DNA from 2 places in the Agaribacterium sp. ZY112 genome. Region 1 is predicted to be linked to the other one. Evidence: predicted binding sites of a transcription regulator. Region 1 holds the regulator's gene; the other holds the start of a gene.

Region 1 (9,282 bases):
TCGGCTCAAACATTTTTAACCTACTCGCTGTTATGTCGATTCCAGGCATTATTGCACCCCTGACATATGACTCAACGGTCTTCAGCCGAGACTACCTTTATATGCTTGGCTTAACCCTGCTGCTAGTCGTATTTGTTGTCTACGCGCTATTAAGCCGCAACAAATTGAGCCCGAACAAAAAGCCAGGCTTCGGGCGTGTCGCCGGTAGCATCCTACTGATAAGCTACGCCGCCTACATTTACATCTTGTATCAGAATAGTGTGAGCGCTTAAGTCTATGACCTCCCAAAATCTAATCAACAGCGGCCGAACAACCATTCTTAAAGAGAGCCAGGCCGTAGCCCAGCTTATCGACCGCATAAGTGATGATTTTGTACGTGCCTGTGAGCTTATTCTCGCTTGCCGAGGCCGAGTCATTGTGACCGGCATGGGCAAAAGCGGTCATATCGCCAATAAAATTGCTGCCACTTTAGCAAGCACCGGCACTCCCGCTTTTTTTGTTCATCCGGGCGAAGCCAGTCATGGGGATTTTGGCATGATCACTCGCGAAGATGTGATTATTGCCCTATCCAACTCCGGCTCAACCAATGAACTGATCACCCTCATCCCGATGTTTAAACGCTTGGGCGTAAGCTTTATCAGCATGAGCGGTAAACAAAGCAGCCCACTTGCCGAATTTGCTGACGTCAACCTAGATGTGAGCGTTGAAGAAGAGGCCTGCCCGCACAACCTTGCTCCAACCTCAAGCACCACTGCAACTCTGGTTATGGGAGATGCGCTTGCGGTAGCACTGCTCGAAGCTCGCGGTTTCAGCCCTGAAGATTTTGCCTTTTCTCACCCCGGTGGCGCCCTTGGTCGAAAGTTATTACTGCGCTGCAAAGATATTATGCACGGGGGCGACGACCTGCCTCAGGTGCAGCTCAACAGCTTATTAAGCGAAGCCCTAACTGAAATGACCAGTAAAGGCTTTGGTATGACGACTGTCGTCGATGAGAAACAATGCCTTGCCGGTATTTTCACCGATGGCGACCTGCGCCGTGTTGTTGCTCGCAAGCTCGACCTAAACCTAGCAAGCATGAGCGAAGTCATGACCGCTTCACCGCGCACGGTAAATCAAAACCTGCTGGCCGCCGAAGCACTGCACCTCATGGAACAATATAAAATCACCGCCCTTGTCGTAGCAGATGATCACAACAACCCCGTTGGTGTATTACATATGCACGACCTGTTACGTGCCGGAATTTATTGAGAAAAAACATGCCTAAAACAGTATTAAAAAACACAGAGCTGCTTGCGAAAGCTCAAAAAATCAAACTACTTGTACTTGATGTCGATGGAGTATTAAGCGACGGCAAGGTCTATTTTGATAACAACGGCCTAGAAACTAAGTGTTTTCACACCTTAGATGGCCAAGGCCTCAAACAGCTAAAAAAGAGTGGTGTTGAAGTTGCCATTATTACCGGCAGAAAAAGTGCCATCGTTGAGCGTCGCGCCAATGAACTCGGCATCAAACTGTTAATACAAGGCCGCGAAGATAAATTCGTTGCACTGCAGGAGATACTCAAGCAATTCCCTTGCGAACTCGAAAACATTGCCCACATGGGCGATGACTGGCCCGACCTACACGTTATGACTCGTGTTGGCCTAGCGCTAAGCCTTTGCAGTGCCCACTGGCAAGTAAAAGAAATGGCTGATTGGATCAGCACCCGTCGCGGTGGCGATGGTGCCGTTAGAGATGCCTGCGACATGCTTATGATCGCGCAAGGCAATTACGAAAAAGCACTCGCACCTTATGTCAGTCTATAAGTTCTCATTTTACGCCGCGGCTTTGCTAATTGCGGTTGGCGCACTGCTTATTTTTAGCGATAGTACTAGCAGCATTTTGGGCGAGGTCGAACAAGAGACCAACGCCAAAATCAGCGCCTATGCAGTGGCTCGCGATACCGACACTCAATACTTTAATGAAGACGGCAGCCTAAGTTACACCTTTAAAGCTGCAGAACTTAAGCACTACCGCCCCAACGATGAAGAAGCGAGTAGTTATAGCACCGCAAAAAAGCCAATAATTGAGTTTGTAGGCCAAACCAACCCTTGGGAAATTGAGGCTCAAAAAGCGCATGTAAGCAACGAACGCATCATTACCATGAGCGAAGACGTCATCGCCCAGCATACCGACCTCAACAACATGCACACCGTTATGCATACTCAAGAGCTTATTTTTGAGCCAGAGCAAAAACTAGCGTACACCAACAAGCCTGTTACAATCGTCAGCCCGCTTGGTAAGGTCAGTGCTGTAGGAATGATCGCCGATCTACAACAGCGTAAGATCACACTTAAAAGTAAAGTAAAGGGCTTACACAGCCCCGAGAAAATAAATCCATGAGCAAAGCTACACGGCCTCTATTCTTACTTGGCCTTTGTGCCATCGCCAGCGCCTGCCTCGCCCTTCCCGACGATGCAGAGAAAGACCTGGAACTGGAAGCTGAGAGCCTTGTTTATGACGAGCTAAAGAATACACTCACGTATTCTGGCTCCGTTACCATGCAGCAGGGCAGCATGCTTATTAAAGCGGATGACGTGATTATTTTTGGTAATGCAGAAAAAGCCACCCGAGTACTAGCCACAGGTCGCCCAGCTCACTTTCAGCAGACACCAAGTGTTGGCGCAGAACCTGTCACAGCCAGAGCCATAAAGCTTGATTACGATATCCACAATAAAGGCCTTATCCTTGAAGGTGACGCAACACTGGACCAAGAAGGCGCAAGTTTAAGCGGCAATCGAATTGAGTACGATGTAAAACAAGCCCTTGTTAAAGCAAGCAGCCTCAGTGAAGGCAGTGACGAGAAAAAACGCGTGAAAATGATTATCCCGCCTAAAGCCCTGCAACAAGAACAAGACGCAGCCGAGCAACAACCAGAAGAAAATTCAGCGCAATAACATGCCCATATTAGAAGCACAGCATTTGGCCAAAAGCTATAAAGGCCGCAAAGTTATTGTTGATGTCAGCATGCAAGTAAGCTCCGGCGAAGTAGTTGGACTGCTCGGCCCCAACGGCGCGGGTAAGACCACCTGCTTTTACATGATCGCAGGTATCGTTAAACCCGATCACGGCAGAGTCTTTATCGATAAGCAAGAAATCACCCACATGCCGATGCACAAACGCGCGCGCACAGGGCTTGGTTACTTACCCCAAGAGGCCTCCGTATTTCGCAAACTCACTGTGACTGAAAACATCAGTGCGATTTTGGAAACCCGTAAAGAACTAAGCAAACAGCAGCGCAAAGACAAACAACAAGAGCTGCTCGAAGAGTTTCACATTACCCACATCAAAGACAGCCAAGGCATGGCCTTAAGTGGTGGTGAGCGCCGCAGAGTAGAAATTGCACGCGCACTGGCCAGCGAGCCAAATTTTGTTCTGCTTGACGAACCCTTTGCCGGCGTTGACCCGATCTCGGTCAGTGATATCAAAGACATCATTTTGCAACTCAAAGCAAAAAATATTGGCATCTTAATCACCGATCACAATGTGCGTGAAACGCTCGATATTTGCGAAAAAGCCTATATCGTTTCCGAAGGCCAAATACTCGCCGAAGGTGATTCCGCTACGGTTTTGAGCAATAAAAAAGTACGTGAAGTCTATCTAGGCCAGCACTTTACACTCTAAAACCAACCTCTTGCTGCAGGCCTAGTCGATGGCAGAGCAATTGGCAAGCACATTCGGCATAAAGATTGCTTTGTTATCTGCTTAAAAGCGTTGCCCTGAAGCTAAGGGAATACTAAACTTAGCTAAGTTACCAAACCCAATAGCGCAGAGCGTTTACGGGCCCCAGAGCAACATAAGTAGTCGCCTATGAAGCAATCTCTCCAGTTAAAGATGGGCCATCAGCTAACGATGACCCCTCAGTTACAACAAGCCATTCGCTTGCTGCAACTTTCTACTCTTGACCTACAAGCCGAAATTCAAGAAGCCCTTGAAAGCAACCCTTTACTCGAAATAAACGAAGTAGAAGAAAGCAGCAGTAGCTCAGATGAGTCAAACAAAAATAATCCGGAAGAGAACAAAGCAAACAACAGCAGTGAAGCTGACCATCAAGCTAATGAGAAATCAGTCAACGAAGGCGATGCCAGCGATGGCTTATCGGAAGGCGATTGGAGTAATGACATTCCAACCGACCTCGCCGTAGACACCAGCTGGGACGACGTTTACCAAGCCAACTCGTTTAGTAACACGGGACTAGCGCGTAACGATCAAGAAGATTACGACTTAGAGAGCCGACGCGGTGGTACAGAGAGCCTTGGTGACCACCTTTTCTGGCAGCTCAACCTCACTCCAATGAGCGACCGTGACCTATTGATTGCAGAAGCAATCATTGATGCCGTTGCCGATAGCGGCATGCTTGAGCAAAGCATCGAAGACATCTTTGAGGGCCTAAGTACCGAGCTTGAAGACTTAGAAGAAGATGAGGTCATCGCCGTCCTACACCGAGTGCAACAATTTGACCCCCCAGGTGTTGCAGCAAGAGACTTAAGTGACTGCTTACTTATCCAGCTCAATGCACTAAAACAAGATACACCAGAGATCAGTAAAGCGCGTGAACTCATCGTCAACTACCTTCCCCTGCTTGGTAGTCGCGACTTCAAGACCTTAATGCGCAAACTAAAAATCAAAGAACCTGAACTTCAAGCTGTCATAGCCATCATTCAGGCGCTTAACCCTCGCCCTGGCGATAGCATCGACACCTCATCAACCGAATACGTTGTTCCCGATGTCTTTGTTAAAAAAGAAAAACAGCGCTGGACCGTTAGCCTCAACCCAGATATCGCACCCAAAATTCGTATCAATTCGGATTACGCATCGATGGTCAAACGTGCTGACAGCAGTGCCGACAACACCTTTATTCGAGACAACCTGCAAGAAGCACGCTGGTTTCTTAAAAGCCTGCAAAGCCGCAATGAAACCCTGCTTAAAGTCGCAACCTGCATCGTAGAAAAACAGCAGGGCTTTTTAGACTTTGGCCCAGAGGCGATGAAGCCGATGGTACTTCATGATGTAGCAGAAATCGTCGGCATGCATGAGTCGACTATTTCCCGTGTAACGACTCAAAAGTACATGCATACCCCTCAGGGTATTTTTGAATTGAAATACTTCTTTTCTAGTCACGTTGCCACTGAAGGTGGAGGTGAATGCTCATCCACCGCCATTCGTGCCATCATTAAAAAATTAGTAGCGGCGGAAAATACCCGCAAACCGCTTAGCGACTCGAAAATGACAGCCCTGCTTGAAGAGCAGGGTATTAAGGTTGCTCGCCGTACGATAGCTAAATACCGAGAATCTCTCAGTATTCCGCCATCAAACGAACGCAAGCAATTAACATAATAGCAATCTTATTATTCTAAGTTTATGTGGATTAAAAACGTTCTATCAGAAACACTCTGCGCGGCACGTATTGAAGGTGTCAGCAAAAAACGCGTACTCGACAAAGTAGCTCAAACACTAGGTGAACAATACGGCGTGGATGCCAATACGCTATTTAGCCAACTTGTTGCCAGAGAAAAACTAGGCTCCACAGGCATTGGCGACGGTGTTGCAATCCCACACTGCCGCTTTGATACCGATGAAGCGATGCTTGCAGTATTTACTTTGGACCAAGGTATTGATTTTGATGCGATCGACCAACAGCCTGTTGATGTTGTTTTTGCTATGGTCGCCCCCGAGAACAGTGAACAGAACCATTTAGAGAACCTCGCGGCCATTGCTTCTGCATTGCAAAACGAGGACTACTTAAAACACTTGCGCCAAGCAAACAGTGCACAAGAACTTTATCTCGCCGCCACTGAGCAATGAGCCCTAACTATGCAAATTTTGGTGATATCCGGCCGATCCGGCTCAGGTAAAACAACCGCGCTCAACCTGTTAGAGGATGAGGGTTACACCTGCATCGACAATTTGCCGCTGAGCCTGCTACCTGCCCTTACTGAACAAATACGCAAGGCTCACAACCCCAACACTGCACGCCTTGCCATTGGCATTGATGCGCGCAATATTGATGGCGACCTAAGTGTGCTGCCAAGCTTACTTGAGTCACTTAAAAAAGACTCCGACAACTTCCGTATACTCTATCTAGATACAGGCAAAGAAGTCTTATTACGCCGCTTTAGCGAAACGCGCCGCAAACACCCACTAAGTAACAAAAACACAGGTTTGCACGAAGCGATCAGCAGTGAGGATTTAATCCTTGCCCCCATAGCAGCACTGGCAGATGTCACCATTGACACCAGCAACCTAAACTTACACGAACTACGCAGTGCCGTTAAACGTCAACTCATCGACAATGAGCGTGACGGCATTGCGATCACCTTGACTTCTTTTGGCTTTAAATTTGGCGTACCTGTAGATTCAGACTTTATGTTTGATGTGCGCTGCTTACCCAACCCCTATTGGCAAGCAGAACTTAGAGGCTATTCAGGGCTCGAACAACCCGTCATCAACTTTTTAAAAGACCAAGATCCCGTGCAGCAAATGGCTGCCGATATAGAATCATTTGCTCGGAAGTGGATTCCTAGCTTTGAAGACAATAACCGCAGTTACATCAACATAGCAATTGGCTGCACCGGAGGCATGCACCGCAGTGTATTCCTTAGCGAGCACATTGCTGCATGCCTGCGCGACAACTATAAAAATGTTCAGACTCGCCACCGCCAACTCAGCGCAAAATATATGGCGCCGGTCCGATAAAGGAAAGCCATGAAGGAACAACAAATTCAAATTATTAACAAGCTCGGTTTACACGCCCGAGCGGCCACAAAGTTTGCAAATACAGCAAAACAATATGGGGCAGATATCGAAGTCGAATTTGATGGCAAATCAATTGATGGTAAAAGCATCATGTCACTGATGCTTTTGGCCGCAGCCAAAGGCAGTGAGCTTACTATTCGCTGTAATGGTAAAGACGAGCAAAAGGCCATGAAGGGTCTTTGCAGCTTAATCAACAACCGCTTTGACGAAGACGAATAAGATCTATGCAGCAGGCTGAAGAGCTGAACAATCAGACTCAGGCACATCTAGGGCGAGTACAGCAGTTACTCGGCCAAGGCACCACTTGGCAGCTCAGCCAAATGGTCAACGGCTTGCGCCCTGTAGAGATTGCCCGCTTGCTCTCTTCCGCCCCACCAGCGTCACGCGCCCTAATCTGGGACCTAGTTGATAAAAATGTACTCGGTGAAGTACTCGAAGAGCTACCCGAAGATATACGCAGCAGCTACCTAAACAATATCGAAGCCGAGGACATTGCCGAGTTAACCGAAGGTCTCGAAACGGATGATGTGGTAGACATCCTGCAACAACTGCCTGAGCAAGTTATTCAAGAAGTGCTCGGCGCGATGGACAACCAAGACCGCGAACGCGTAGAAAAAGTTCTACCCTATGCCGAAGACACTGCAGGCGGCCTAACCAACACAGATACTATTACGGTTCGCCCGCGTTTTACTCTCGATGTGGTACTGCGTTATTTGCGCTTGCACCCAGAATTACCCCCTTCAACAGATGCGCTTATTGTTGTTAACCGCAAAGATGATTACTTAGGCCTATTACCTTTAGCGACCCTACTGACAACAGACCCAAACACCACTGTGCGGGAAGTCATGGTCACCGATGAAAACGCGATCCGCGCCGATATGGCCGACGCAGAAGTCGCTAAGCTATTCGAACAACACGACTGGATTTCAGCCCCCGTTGTTGACGAAAAAGGCAAACTTCTAGGCCGAATTACCATTGATGACGTGGTTGATGTTATTCGTGACGAAGCCGATCACAGCTTAATGAGCATGGCGGGCCTCGATGAAGATGAAGATACCTTTGCACCAGTCAGGAAAAGCACCCCTCGCCGAGCGATGTGGCTGGGAATTAATTTAATAACAGCTCTACTTGCATCATCGGTGATCAACCTCTTCCAAGGTACTATCGACAAGGTCGTAGCTCTAGCAGTGCTAATGCCCATTGTTGCCTCCATGGGGGGCGTAGCAGGCTCCCAAACCCTAACTATGGTGATACGGGGTATGGCCACAGGCCAAATTGGCTCCAATAATTTAAAATGGCTAATTAACAGAGAGCTAGGGGTAGGCATGATTAACGGCCTACTCTGGGCTACGATTATGGGCATTATCGCTGGTTTTTGGTTTCAAGACCCTATCATCTCCGTCATTATCGGTGCCGCAATGGTCATTAACTTATTAGTTGCAGCGCTTGCCGGAGCAGTACTACCCTCTATCTTAAAAGCTATGAAAATAGACCCAGCCTTGGCCGGAGGGGTCACTTTAACCACCATTACCGATGTGATTGGTTTCCTCTCATTCCTAGGTTTAGCGACTATTTTTTACGCCTAAGCCCAACAAAAGACAAACAGCATGACCGAAGACGATTTTTGGGACGACCCCGACTATAAAAGTAAAACCGAGATAAAAAGTGACATGCGTGAGCTCAGAGCACTAGGCCTTGAGCTTGCCGAGCTACCGAAAAAGATTCTCGACACTGTGCCGATGAGTGAAGAGCTGCGTTACGCGATTGATGAATACCGCCGCATCACCCATAAAAACGCATTAAAACGCCAAGCCTCATTTATTGGCAAGCTCATTCGTAAAGAGGAGGATGCAGGAGAAGCGTTAAAAGCCAGCTTAGAAAGCATCAAACAAGAGCGCCACAAAACAACTCGACAGTTACATGTTGTGGAGCAATGGCGAGAGCGCCTAATCGATCAAGGCAATGAGGCTTTTAACGAGTTTGTGAGCCAATTTCCAAACTGCGACCGCCAGCAGTTAAGAAACTTATTACGCAATGCGCAAAAAGATAAAAGCCAAAACAAGCCACCAGCCAATGCACGCAAACTATTTAAGCTCGTACAACAAGTGCTAGCTGAAGCTTAAAACTACAAATCAATCTAAACCAAGCTGATCTAGTCCGACCGAGTGCTCAAAAATATAAACATAGCAGCGCACTCGGTTTAGCGCAGTATCAAACACAACAAAATAGAATTACTAAACTACTGAAGAAGCTCAGTACGAGAGATCATTGATCTATTTTCTGGTGAGCCTTCACCATGTTTATTAAGCTCAGATTCCATTGTGCTTTTAGTATTACCAGTATCAAATTTAGTCTCAGTACGAACTTCATGCTCAGCCTTACTGGGTTTATTTTCTACATCGTCATTAAAGACTTTTAACACTTTAATTTTCGGGTCTTCCCAAGCCCCGCGAACGCTGTAGCTAATACTGGATGCTTTATCGACCT
Region 2 (9,282 bases), 440 kb from region 1:
ATTGGGGGTAACTTTCTAGAGGGCGGTTCGCTCTCGACATTAGTAAATGGACCTGCTGCCATCATTGTTTTTGGTGGAACGATTGGTGCTGCGGTATTGCAAACACCTAAACAGGGCATTCAGCGCGCCTTAAATATGTTTTCATGGGTGTTGATACCGCCCAAATTTAAATTACCTGAAGGTGTCGAGCAAGTGGTTGCTTGGTCGAAGATCGCCCGCAAGCAAGGTCTGCTTGGTCTCGAGAATGCTGCGGAAAAAGAAAAAGATAGTTTTTCAAAAAAAGCCTTGCAGCTACTTGTTGACGGCAGTGATGCCGAAGTCATAAGGCATGTGCTTGAAACGGATTTGGCCGTTGTCGAACAGCGCGATATAGAAGCAGCTCATTTCTATGAAAGTATGGGAGGTTACGCTCCTACCATCGGTATTATTGGGGCGGTAATGGGGCTTATCCATGTTATGAGTCACTTAGCTGACCCGTCGCAATTGGGCCAAGGTATTGCCATTGCTTTTGTCGCAACTATCTATGGTGTAGCCGCAGCTAATTTATTTTTACTGCCGATTGCTAGCCGTTTAAGAGCTTGTATTAAAGAGCAAAGTTTACACCGAGAACTGACCATTGAAGGTGTATGTGCCATTGCAGACGGTGAAAATCCACGTGCAATCGAGACAAAGCTTAGCGGCTATTTACGCTAGCTGGGGCTCAATATGAGTCATAGACGTTTATTAACAAAAGCTCGCCAAGGTGAAGATTATAATCGTTCTGTTGGCCACGAGCGCTGGCTGATTTCTTATTCTGATTTTATCACTCTCTTATTTGCCTTTTTTGTGGTGATGTATTCAATCTCTCAGGTGAATGAATCTAAGTATCGGGCACTGTCTGAAACTTTAAACCAAGCATTTAAAACTCAGCCATCTTCGAGCAGTACTAAGGATGTTCCATCAGATCAGCAACAAGCGGTTGATCTTGTAGACCTTGAAGAGCTTGCTCAAGATTTACAGCAGCGCCTAAGTGACTTTCCTGTTGAAGGCTCCATTACGGTTTCAGCAAATGAAAGCTGGCTGGATTTGAATTTAAGTTCCGAACTTTTATTTGATAGCGGTGAGGCTCAATTAAGTTTTGAGGCCCAGCAGGTTTTTACTGATATTGCTGAGCAATTAAGTCCTTATGAAAATGAAATTCAAGTAAGTGGTCATACAGATGATAGGCCCATTAGCAATGTTGACTTTGCAAATAACTGGGAGCTAAGTTCGGCTCGTGCTTTAGCAATTGTTGAGTTGCTCCAAAAAAATGGCATTGCCGCTCAACGTTTAGCCGCTTTGGCTTTTGCTGAGCATAGGCCTCTAGCCTCGAATGAGACGGAAGAGGGGCGAAAAAAGAATCGGCGAGTGGTGCTACGAATTGGTCAATTTGCAGCTGAAAACTCGGTTGACAATAATACTGCTAGCCAGATTGATGTACTTCAAGGTAAGCAAAATTTAGATCAGGATAGCCCTGCAGAGTCGAGTTCCACAAAGAAACTTGGAGAAAGTGGTATTGCAGAAAAAGAGGCTATTCAGGGTTCTGACCAAGGTCTTGCTCAAAGTCAGGATCAACAAATAATAGAAACATCAAACGAGTTGGCTCCTAGAGAAGGCCGCATTCAGCCTGTCCGCTTAAAAGGCGGCAATCTTTTATTTAGTTCTGATCCAGATTTACCCCGCTTACAAAGTTTACAGCGAGAAGAAGAGTAGAGAGGCTGGTACGGGCTTTGCTTTTTTTTATCGTGAGATAACAAGAGTCAAACTTTCAAGAAGGCGACATAGCTTTCGCTTTTGACTTAGAGCGAGAACTCTAGCTAGTTAAGCTATTAATACATAGACAGATACGTTTTTTTACAGCGGCAATACTTGGGAGAACGTTGCTAATTATTGCCGCATGATCGGAGTGAGTGTGCAGGTCTGGACAATCGCAAACCAAAAGGGTGGCGTTGCGAAAACAACCACCAGTGTTAGCTTTGCAGGTATTGCTGCAGAGGAGGGGCTGCGTGTACTGCTTATTGATCTGGACCCTCATGGTTCTTTGACCTCTTGGTTTTCTTTGGTAGAAACTGGCAAGTCATCCAGTATTTTTGATCTATTCGATAAGCGAAATGAGTTAACTCTAGCCTTATTGGAAGAAGTTATTCAGCCCAGTGCTTTTGAAAATATAGATGTGATTCCTTCTGCGCTTGTGCTCGCTACGCTAGAGCGCCGAGCTGTTGGCGAAGGAATGGGTTTGGTTATTAAGCGTGCTTTAGCTCTTGTTGAGCATGAATATGATCTGGTACTTATCGATTGTCCTCCTCAACTTGGGGTGCTGATGGTTAATGCTCTAGCTGCTTGTGATCAATTAGTGATACCAGTACAAACTGAGTATTTAGCAATACAAGGTTTAGAGCGTATGTTAAATACACTTACAATGATGCAGCGCTCTCGGGGGGCTCCGTTTAATTATTGTATTGTGCCGGTCATGTACGATAAGCGCACCCAAGCCTCGGTGCAGAGTTTGCGACAAATCCGTATGGACCATGAACCGAGTACATGGCCTGGGAAAATTCCTATTGATACCCGCCTTAGAGATGCAAGTAAAGCCGGCTTGCCTATCAATGTGTTTGATAAGAGTGCCCGTTCTGCTCTGGCTTATCACTCTCTGTTTACGTTTCTTCACCGTGCTGCGAATGAAGCAAGGCCGGAGGCGGTGCAATAGTGAGTAAAGAGTTGGAAAGCGATTTAAATAATTATTTTGATGAATTGCTACACGATGCATCTATGTCGGAGGCGAGCGCGAAGTCAGAGGTGCAAGTTAAAATAGAAGCAAATACGGAGGCTAAAGCAGCTGTTAACGTAAAGCAAAGGGTTAATAAAGCCGGTGTTCCAACAAAAGCTTCGGAACAGCAACTCCTATCAGAACCTCTTAATAAGCCTCTTAGGGCTATGGCGAAAAAAAAAGCTGCTACAAATATTCATGTTAAGCCTCATGCAGAACCGGAGTCTGTCGACAAACAAAAACTACAGGCCTTGCTTGATCGCCGTCTTATACAAAGCCCTGTTGAGGCAAGCCCTAAGGCGGAGGCGAACTTAGATGCTATTCAAGTCCAGCAAGCACAAGCAGAGCTTGAAGTCAGTAAGAGTCAATGCTCTGAGCTTAGCCAAACTGAAAATATTGAGCCGAGCGTCACAGCAGAGGTAGAGGTCTCTGAACTAGCACAGCAAGATCCGGTTGTTAGCCAACAAGCGGATCACAGTGTTCAGTGGTGTGAAAACGGTCGCCCAGCGTGGGCTCAAGAGCGCTTTGACGCTTTGTTATTTGATGTTGCAGGTTTAAAGCTTGCGGTGCCTTTAATTGCACTTGGGCAAATTGTTCCAATGCATGAAGGTTTAAACCACCTTTTTGGTCAGAGTTCCTGGTTTATGGGTGTATTAAAGTCGTCAATGGGTAATCTCAGAGTTGTTAATACGGCTTTATTTGTGATGCCTGAGCGCTATGAGGAACGTTTTTTAGAATGTGCAGAGTTTGCTATCTCCTTGCATGGCGTACCGTGGGCCTTAGCGGTAGATACTGTACACCAGCCCATTAGTTTAGAACCTGATGAAATTAAATGGCGCTCTGAGCGCTCTAAACGCCCTTGGTTAGCTGGAACAGTAAAATCTTCCATGTGCGCTTTATTAGATATCCCGCAGATGGCTCACTTATTAGTTGAGGCGGATGACTCTTTAAGTTTTGAATGATTGAGTTTGCTTAAAAGAGCTCACAATAAGTAAGACCGACTGGCATAGAAGCTGCTCTTAACTATATTTAGAGGGGTGTGGGGCAGGATTTTGACGCGAGCTTAATCTGTGCCAGCGCTGTGATGCGCAATAACAATTATGTGAGGACAGTTAGCTATGGCAGCTACGTTAAGCAAAGACAATATCAGCGAAGACCCGATGTTGCAGTGGGTCACTTTTAAGCTGGCAGGTGAAACCTATGGTGTCAATGTGATGCAGGTTCAAGAGGTGTTGCGTTATACCGAAATAGCTCCAGTACCAGGGGCCCCAGCCTATGTTATGGGTATAGTTAACCTTCGTGGCAATGTGGTGACGGTTATTGATGCGCGTTATCGCTTCGGTTTGGAACCTGGAGAGATCAGTGACAATACACGTATTGTTATTCTGGAGGCAGATCAACACGTTGTTGGTATTTTAGTGGATAGCGTGGCTGAAGTGGTTTATCTGCGACAGAGTGAGATAGAAACAGCTCCAAACGTGGGTAACGAAGAGAGTGCACGCTTCATTCAAGGTGTGTGTCATAAAAATGATGAATTATTAATTTTGATAGAACTCGATAAGCTGCTCACGGATGACGAATGGGCTGAGCTGGAGAGTGTGTGATGGTTGGGGAAGTACTTATGCTGGTGAATGAAAGCCTTGCTGCTTATAGCGGCCTAATTAGCGCCGCTCTTATTTTAATGAATTTAGCTTTTATCGCGGCTTTTATCCAAATGAGAGCTCACAGTGTGCGTAAGCGAGCAATTATGAACAAGCAGCTGCAAATGAGTAACTCGGGTGTTATGGGCGTTGGGGAGCGTGTATTACATCTAGAGAAACAGTTGACCTTGTTGAGTAAACAGCAGCAAGAGCTCAATGATAGCCATGTGGAGTTAGCTTGTGGTCGAGCACGGAGCATGCTGAATCAAGGCTTAAGTGATGAAACAGTAGCTGCGAGCAGTGGTTTAAGTGTGGCAGAAGTATCGTTGATGAAAATGATGCAGCAGCCCTCACATCAGTTAGATCGAGCATCATAGCCGTTATCATTAGTTAAGCGTATAGGGCGTTCATTATGAAGTACGGAGTTTTTGTTTATTCTGCCCTAGTTATCAGTGCTTTTAGTGTGAGTGCGTGCAGTATCTCAGATCGCTCTGTTTATGAGGATGGTGAAGGTGCTGTACCAGAGGCCTTTTTTTCTACAGTAAAAAAAAATAAAACTCATAAACGTTGGGTAACGGATAATTTAGGTAAACCTCATTTCTATCTCGAAGGTCCCAATCAAGAGCAGGTTTATACTTATCATTTTAAACAGAGCTATTACCGTAAAGCCAGTTTGTTGTTCTTTTTAAATTACAATGGCTCAGATCAGCAGCAAAAGAATTACCATATTATTTTTTGTGATGATGTAGTAAAAAAAGTTTGGTGGGATGACTTTGTTAATGTGCAGATAGAGAAGGTGGTTAAGTATGGAGGCTGTCAAAAAGACAGTGAAGCGATAAGTGAAAAGGTTGAAAAAGAAAGCAAAGACGGTGAGCCGAGTGAGCAGTCATCGCTTAATCACTTTTCGTATCTAGAGCTTTTTAGTGCTTATCGCTTCGTTTAATCTAGCATTCAGTTTATTAGGGCTCTAAGCTTTTGTGTTCAGGCTGAGCCCTAAAAATTTTACCGCTCTGAGTACATATTGGGCTTAACAAATATGCGTAACTTGGCATAAGCTTACTTGCAGGGCTTACTGTCATAGGGTCTTCTGCTGGGTAAGCATTTAAGCGTAAGCGAGTGCGAGTTGCGCCAGGGTCGACACTATTTACACAAATATCACCTAAGCCATCGAGTTCTTCTGCAAGCACTTTCATTAATGCATCACTTGCAGCTTTTGATACTGAATACGCAGCTGAATATGCTTTGCCTTGGCTTGCACTTTGGTCTGAGGTAAACAAAATACGACCATGCTCACTGTTGCGGATAAGAGGCAGTAGGGCGCGGCTTAAAAGAAAAGAGGCGTTGATATTTACCTGCATTACTGTTGCCCAGCGCTCAGGACTATATTGTTGTACGGGGGTTCGAGCTCCGAGCTCAGCCGCATTTATTAAGAGTCCATCAAGTTTGGGAAATTCATTGGCTAAGGCATCGTGCATAGCTGTATAGGCTTCTGCGTTTGCGCTTTCTAGGCTAAGGCAATAAATAGCTGGCTGAGCTAAGCCTTCTTGCTCAATCTCATCATAGAGCTCTTCAAGTTTGGTTTCACTTCGACCGTGTAATACAACGGTGGCACCGGCACGAGCAAAATACAGAGCAGCACAGCGACCAATGCCATCGGTTGCACCGGTAATGAGAATGGTTTTTCCCTTAAATGATGAACTTGATAATTTAAAATCAGAAGGGATTTGTGAGTTGTGCATATATATTTCCGAAAATGTCATAACGGCTTATTAATCGCAATAAACCGAGTGCTTTATGGTTGAGCTTCAGCGATTGTTTCTGGCGCTGCTAAATTTAAATAGTTATCAATTATTGGCCAGATCTCATCTGCGTGTTCAATATAGTGATCTGCTTGCCAACTCAAGCTGTCTTCGTCTTTGGGGATGTAACCATAGTTGGCTGCAATGGTAGGCATACACGCATTTTTTCCGCAGAGAATGTCACGTACATGGTCGCCAATATAGATAGCTTCACTGGGCTTACAGTTGGCATAGCGGCAGGCTAAGAGTAATGACTCCTCATGAGGTTTGCTTTGCTTGACATGCTCTGGTGAAAGAATACAGCAGGGCGTGCTAGCAAAACGAAATTGTGTCATCAAAGCATCGGTCAGGGCCTGAGGTTTGTTTGTGGCGATACCCCAAGCCAGCCCTGCATCGCTGATCTTCTTAATTAGTTCATCGATACCGGGGAAGCTTCTAGTATGTCGGTTGATATTTTGGGTATAGCTATCGAGTAGACGTTGGCGTAAAGGGCCTACTTGCGGGTCATCATCAGTCAGCTGATAACCCAGCTTAACGAGCGCGTAAGAGCCTTCAGAAACAATGACTCGGGTTTGCTCAAAGGGGAGAGGCTCTAAGCCGTCCTCTTGCATGATAGAGTCTAAAGCGGCACTTAAGTCTCTGGCGGTATCAAGTAGGGTGCCATCTAAATCGAAAAAAACGGCTTTGAGTGTCATCTTAATTAACCTTTTTGGCTCGAACTAAGTAGTTAACATCCACAGCTTCTTGGGCTAAATAAAAATGCTGATTGAAGGGGTTAAAACTCATACCACAAACATCTTCGACCACCAGGCCTGCTTCACGAATCCAGTGGCATAGTTCAGCAGGTTTAATAAATTTTGAATATTCGTGGGTGCCTTTGGGCAAGAGCTTCATAACGTATTCAGCACCAAGGATGGCAAAGGCATACGACTTAGGTGTGCGATTTAAGGTTGAAAAGTACAAGCTGCCATTGTCTTTTGCGAGTGCCGCACAGGCTTTAATTGTTGAGCTTGGGTCGGGCACATGCTCCAGCATTTCCATACAGGTGACAATGTCAAATTGCCCTTCGTTTTCTTTACAAAAATGCTCAGCACTGATTTTTTGGTAGTGAATATCTAAGCCGCTTTCTAAGGCGTGCAGTTTGGCGACCTCAAGTGGAGCCTCTCCCATATCAATACCGCTTACTTTGGCTCCTCGTTGGGCCATGGCTTCGCTGAGTAAGCCGCCACCACAGCCTATGTCGATAAGCGTCTTGTCAGCAACGGGTGTTGCAGAATCCACATAGTTTGCACGTACTGGGTTTAGTTGATGCAGGGGTTTAAATTCGCCTTCGGGATCCCACCATCGGCTGGCCATGCGTTCAAACTTCTCAATTTCATTGGGGTCTACGTTTGTCTGTTCCGAATTAAGCATGACGAATTTTGTCCCTCCAAGCTGAGGCTCGTTTAATCAGTGACTCTTGGTTTATACGGCTGAGCTTACCTTGATTGACAAGGTGCTGACCATTTACCCACAGATGACTGACTTGGTTTTGACTGTAAATGATTTGGCTCGCAGGGTTGTATACGGGCTGGGCTGTTAGCTCGCTTAGGTCTATAGCGCAAATGTCAGCCGCTTTCCCCACCTCTAAAGATCCACACTGCTTATCTATGCCTAGTGCTTTAGCGCCGGCCATTGTTGCCATATAAAGGCTGTCATGGGCATTTAAACTAGAGGCGTCCATGGTTTGAAACTTGGCGAGTAAAGCTGCTTGTTTTATTTCATTAAGCATACTCAAATCGTTGTTGCTCGCCGCCCCATCGGTACCTAAGGCGACGTTAATTCCTTCGCGGAGTAAGTCCTTAACAGGGCATAGGCCGCTGGCTAGTTTTAAATTTGAATCTGGGCAGTGTACAACGTGGGCGCCACTGCTTTTGAGCACTCTAAGGTCACTCTCATCGACTTGAGTCATATGCACGCACTGAGCGAGTGGTGAGAGCAAGCCTAGCTCAGCCAGTCGTTTACTTGGTCGTTGACCTGATTCAGAAACGGCCCGCTCCACTTCTTCAGCCGTTTCATGAAGGTGAATTTGTATCGGCGCTTGTAGCTCTTCGGCCAGAGTGCTGATTTGGCGTAATACATCATCGCTAACGGTATAGGGGGCATGTGGGCCAAAAGCGATATTAATACGGTCGTGTGAACGGTAGTGATCGTGGAGGGCCAAGCCCTTGTGGATGTAGTCGTCAGGCCCTTGGCCCCAAGGGGTAGGAAAGTCGAGTACAGGGAAGGCGATTTGGGCACGAATACCACTTTCGTGGGCAACTTCAGCAGCTGTTTCAGGGAAAAAATACATATCGCTAAAACAGCTCGTGCCACTTAAGAGCATTTCAGCAATAGCAAGCTCGGTGCCGTCTCTTACAAAGCTCTCGTTAACCCAACGGCTTTCTGCCGGCCAAATATGTTCTTCAAGCCAGGTCATTAAGGGCAGGTCATCAGCATAACCACGCAATAAGCTCATTGCCGCATGGCCGTGAGCATTTATTAAGCCCGGTATAAGCGCTTGGTTTTTGAGCTCGATAAAGCTGTTTGCTTGATATCGTTGTTGAAGCTCGGACTGAAGAACGATGTCTACAATCTTTCCTTCGTTTATAATCAGCGCCGAGTCTTCAAGAATGCGGCCCTTGGGAATAATAGGAATTATCCAGCTTGCACTGATGGCTAGCTCAACGTGGTGCAGACTCATGCCCTGAGTAGTCCTAGGTATTGATAAGCAGGTAAGTATACCCGAATGGCCCAGAGCCTGTTCACCCTTTAATGAGAATAGCTATGTCTAATGTGCTGCCCTTTAAGCGGCCCAGCCCCCACCAGAAACACAAAGGCCGCAGCCTTTGCCGCCGCGGTTTTCACAAGTGGAAGGTGAAAACAGAGCAAAAGTTCGATGTTAAACAAGGTCGCCTCGTAACAGTATTGATCTGTGAGCGCTGCGGCGAAACAAAGCATAAGTTGATTTAATGACAGATAAAGAAAGTAATAAAACTAACAGTTCAGCACTCAGTGAGCCGCTGAACGAGCAGATCCA

The links. The regulator sigma-54, encoded in region 1, starts transcription at its own class of promoters, with help from an activator protein. The targets are predictions, from matches to a motif close to TGGCACANNNNTTGCNNT.
Region 2: a site for sigma-54 is predicted at 3,788-3,805, ahead of AB1S55_RS10360 (chemotaxis protein CheW). Genes of this name have one in related genera too.

The regions. Positions count from the first base shown of each region.
Region 1 covers NZ_CP166840.1:1,943,469-1,952,750, reverse strand. Annotated here, with positions in the region: gene AB1S55_RS08550 (calcium/sodium antiporter) at 1-272, shown strand, start outside; gene AB1S55_RS08545 (SIS domain-containing protein) at 277-1,248, shown strand; gene AB1S55_RS08540 (KdsC family phosphatase) at 1,257-1,805, shown strand; gene lptC (LPS export ABC transporter periplasmic protein LptC) at 1,792-2,382, shown strand; gene lptA (lipopolysaccharide transport periplasmic protein LptA) at 2,379-2,936, shown strand; gene lptB (LPS export ABC transporter ATP-binding protein) at 2,938-3,663, shown strand; gene AB1S55_RS08520 (RNA polymerase factor sigma-54) at 3,850-5,376, shown strand; gene AB1S55_RS08515 (PTS sugar transporter subunit IIA) at 5,401-5,844, shown strand; gene rapZ (RNase adapter RapZ) at 5,854-6,735, shown strand; gene AB1S55_RS08505 (HPr family phosphocarrier protein) at 6,745-7,014, shown strand; gene mgtE (magnesium transporter) at 7,020-8,381, shown strand; gene yjgA (ribosome biogenesis factor YjgA) at 8,403-8,918, shown strand; gene AB1S55_RS08490 (YhdP family protein) at 9,035-9,282, opposite strand, start outside.
Region 2 covers NZ_CP166840.1:2,380,148-2,389,429, forward strand. Annotated here, with positions in the region: gene AB1S55_RS10340 (flagellar motor protein) at 1-693, shown strand, start outside; gene AB1S55_RS10345 (flagellar motor protein MotB) at 706-1,731, shown strand; gene AB1S55_RS10350 (ParA family protein) at 1,931-2,725, shown strand; gene AB1S55_RS10355 (chemotaxis protein CheW) at 2,725-3,747, shown strand; gene AB1S55_RS10360 (chemotaxis protein CheW) at 3,904-4,389, shown strand; gene AB1S55_RS10365 (DUF2802 domain-containing protein) at 4,389-4,802, shown strand; gene AB1S55_RS10370 (hypothetical protein) at 4,838-5,368, shown strand; gene AB1S55_RS10375 (YciK family oxidoreductase) at 5,385-6,164, opposite strand; gene AB1S55_RS10380 (HAD family hydrolase) at 6,218-6,919, opposite strand; gene ubiG (bifunctional 2-polyprenyl-6-hydroxyphenol methylase/3-demethylubiquinol 3-O-methyltransferase UbiG) at 6,921-7,637, opposite strand; gene AB1S55_RS10390 (TRZ/ATZ family hydrolase) at 7,630-8,946, opposite strand; gene AB1S55_RS10395 (hypothetical protein) at 9,030-9,215, shown strand; gene AB1S55_RS10400 (DUF2288 domain-containing protein) at 9,215-9,282, shown strand, end outside.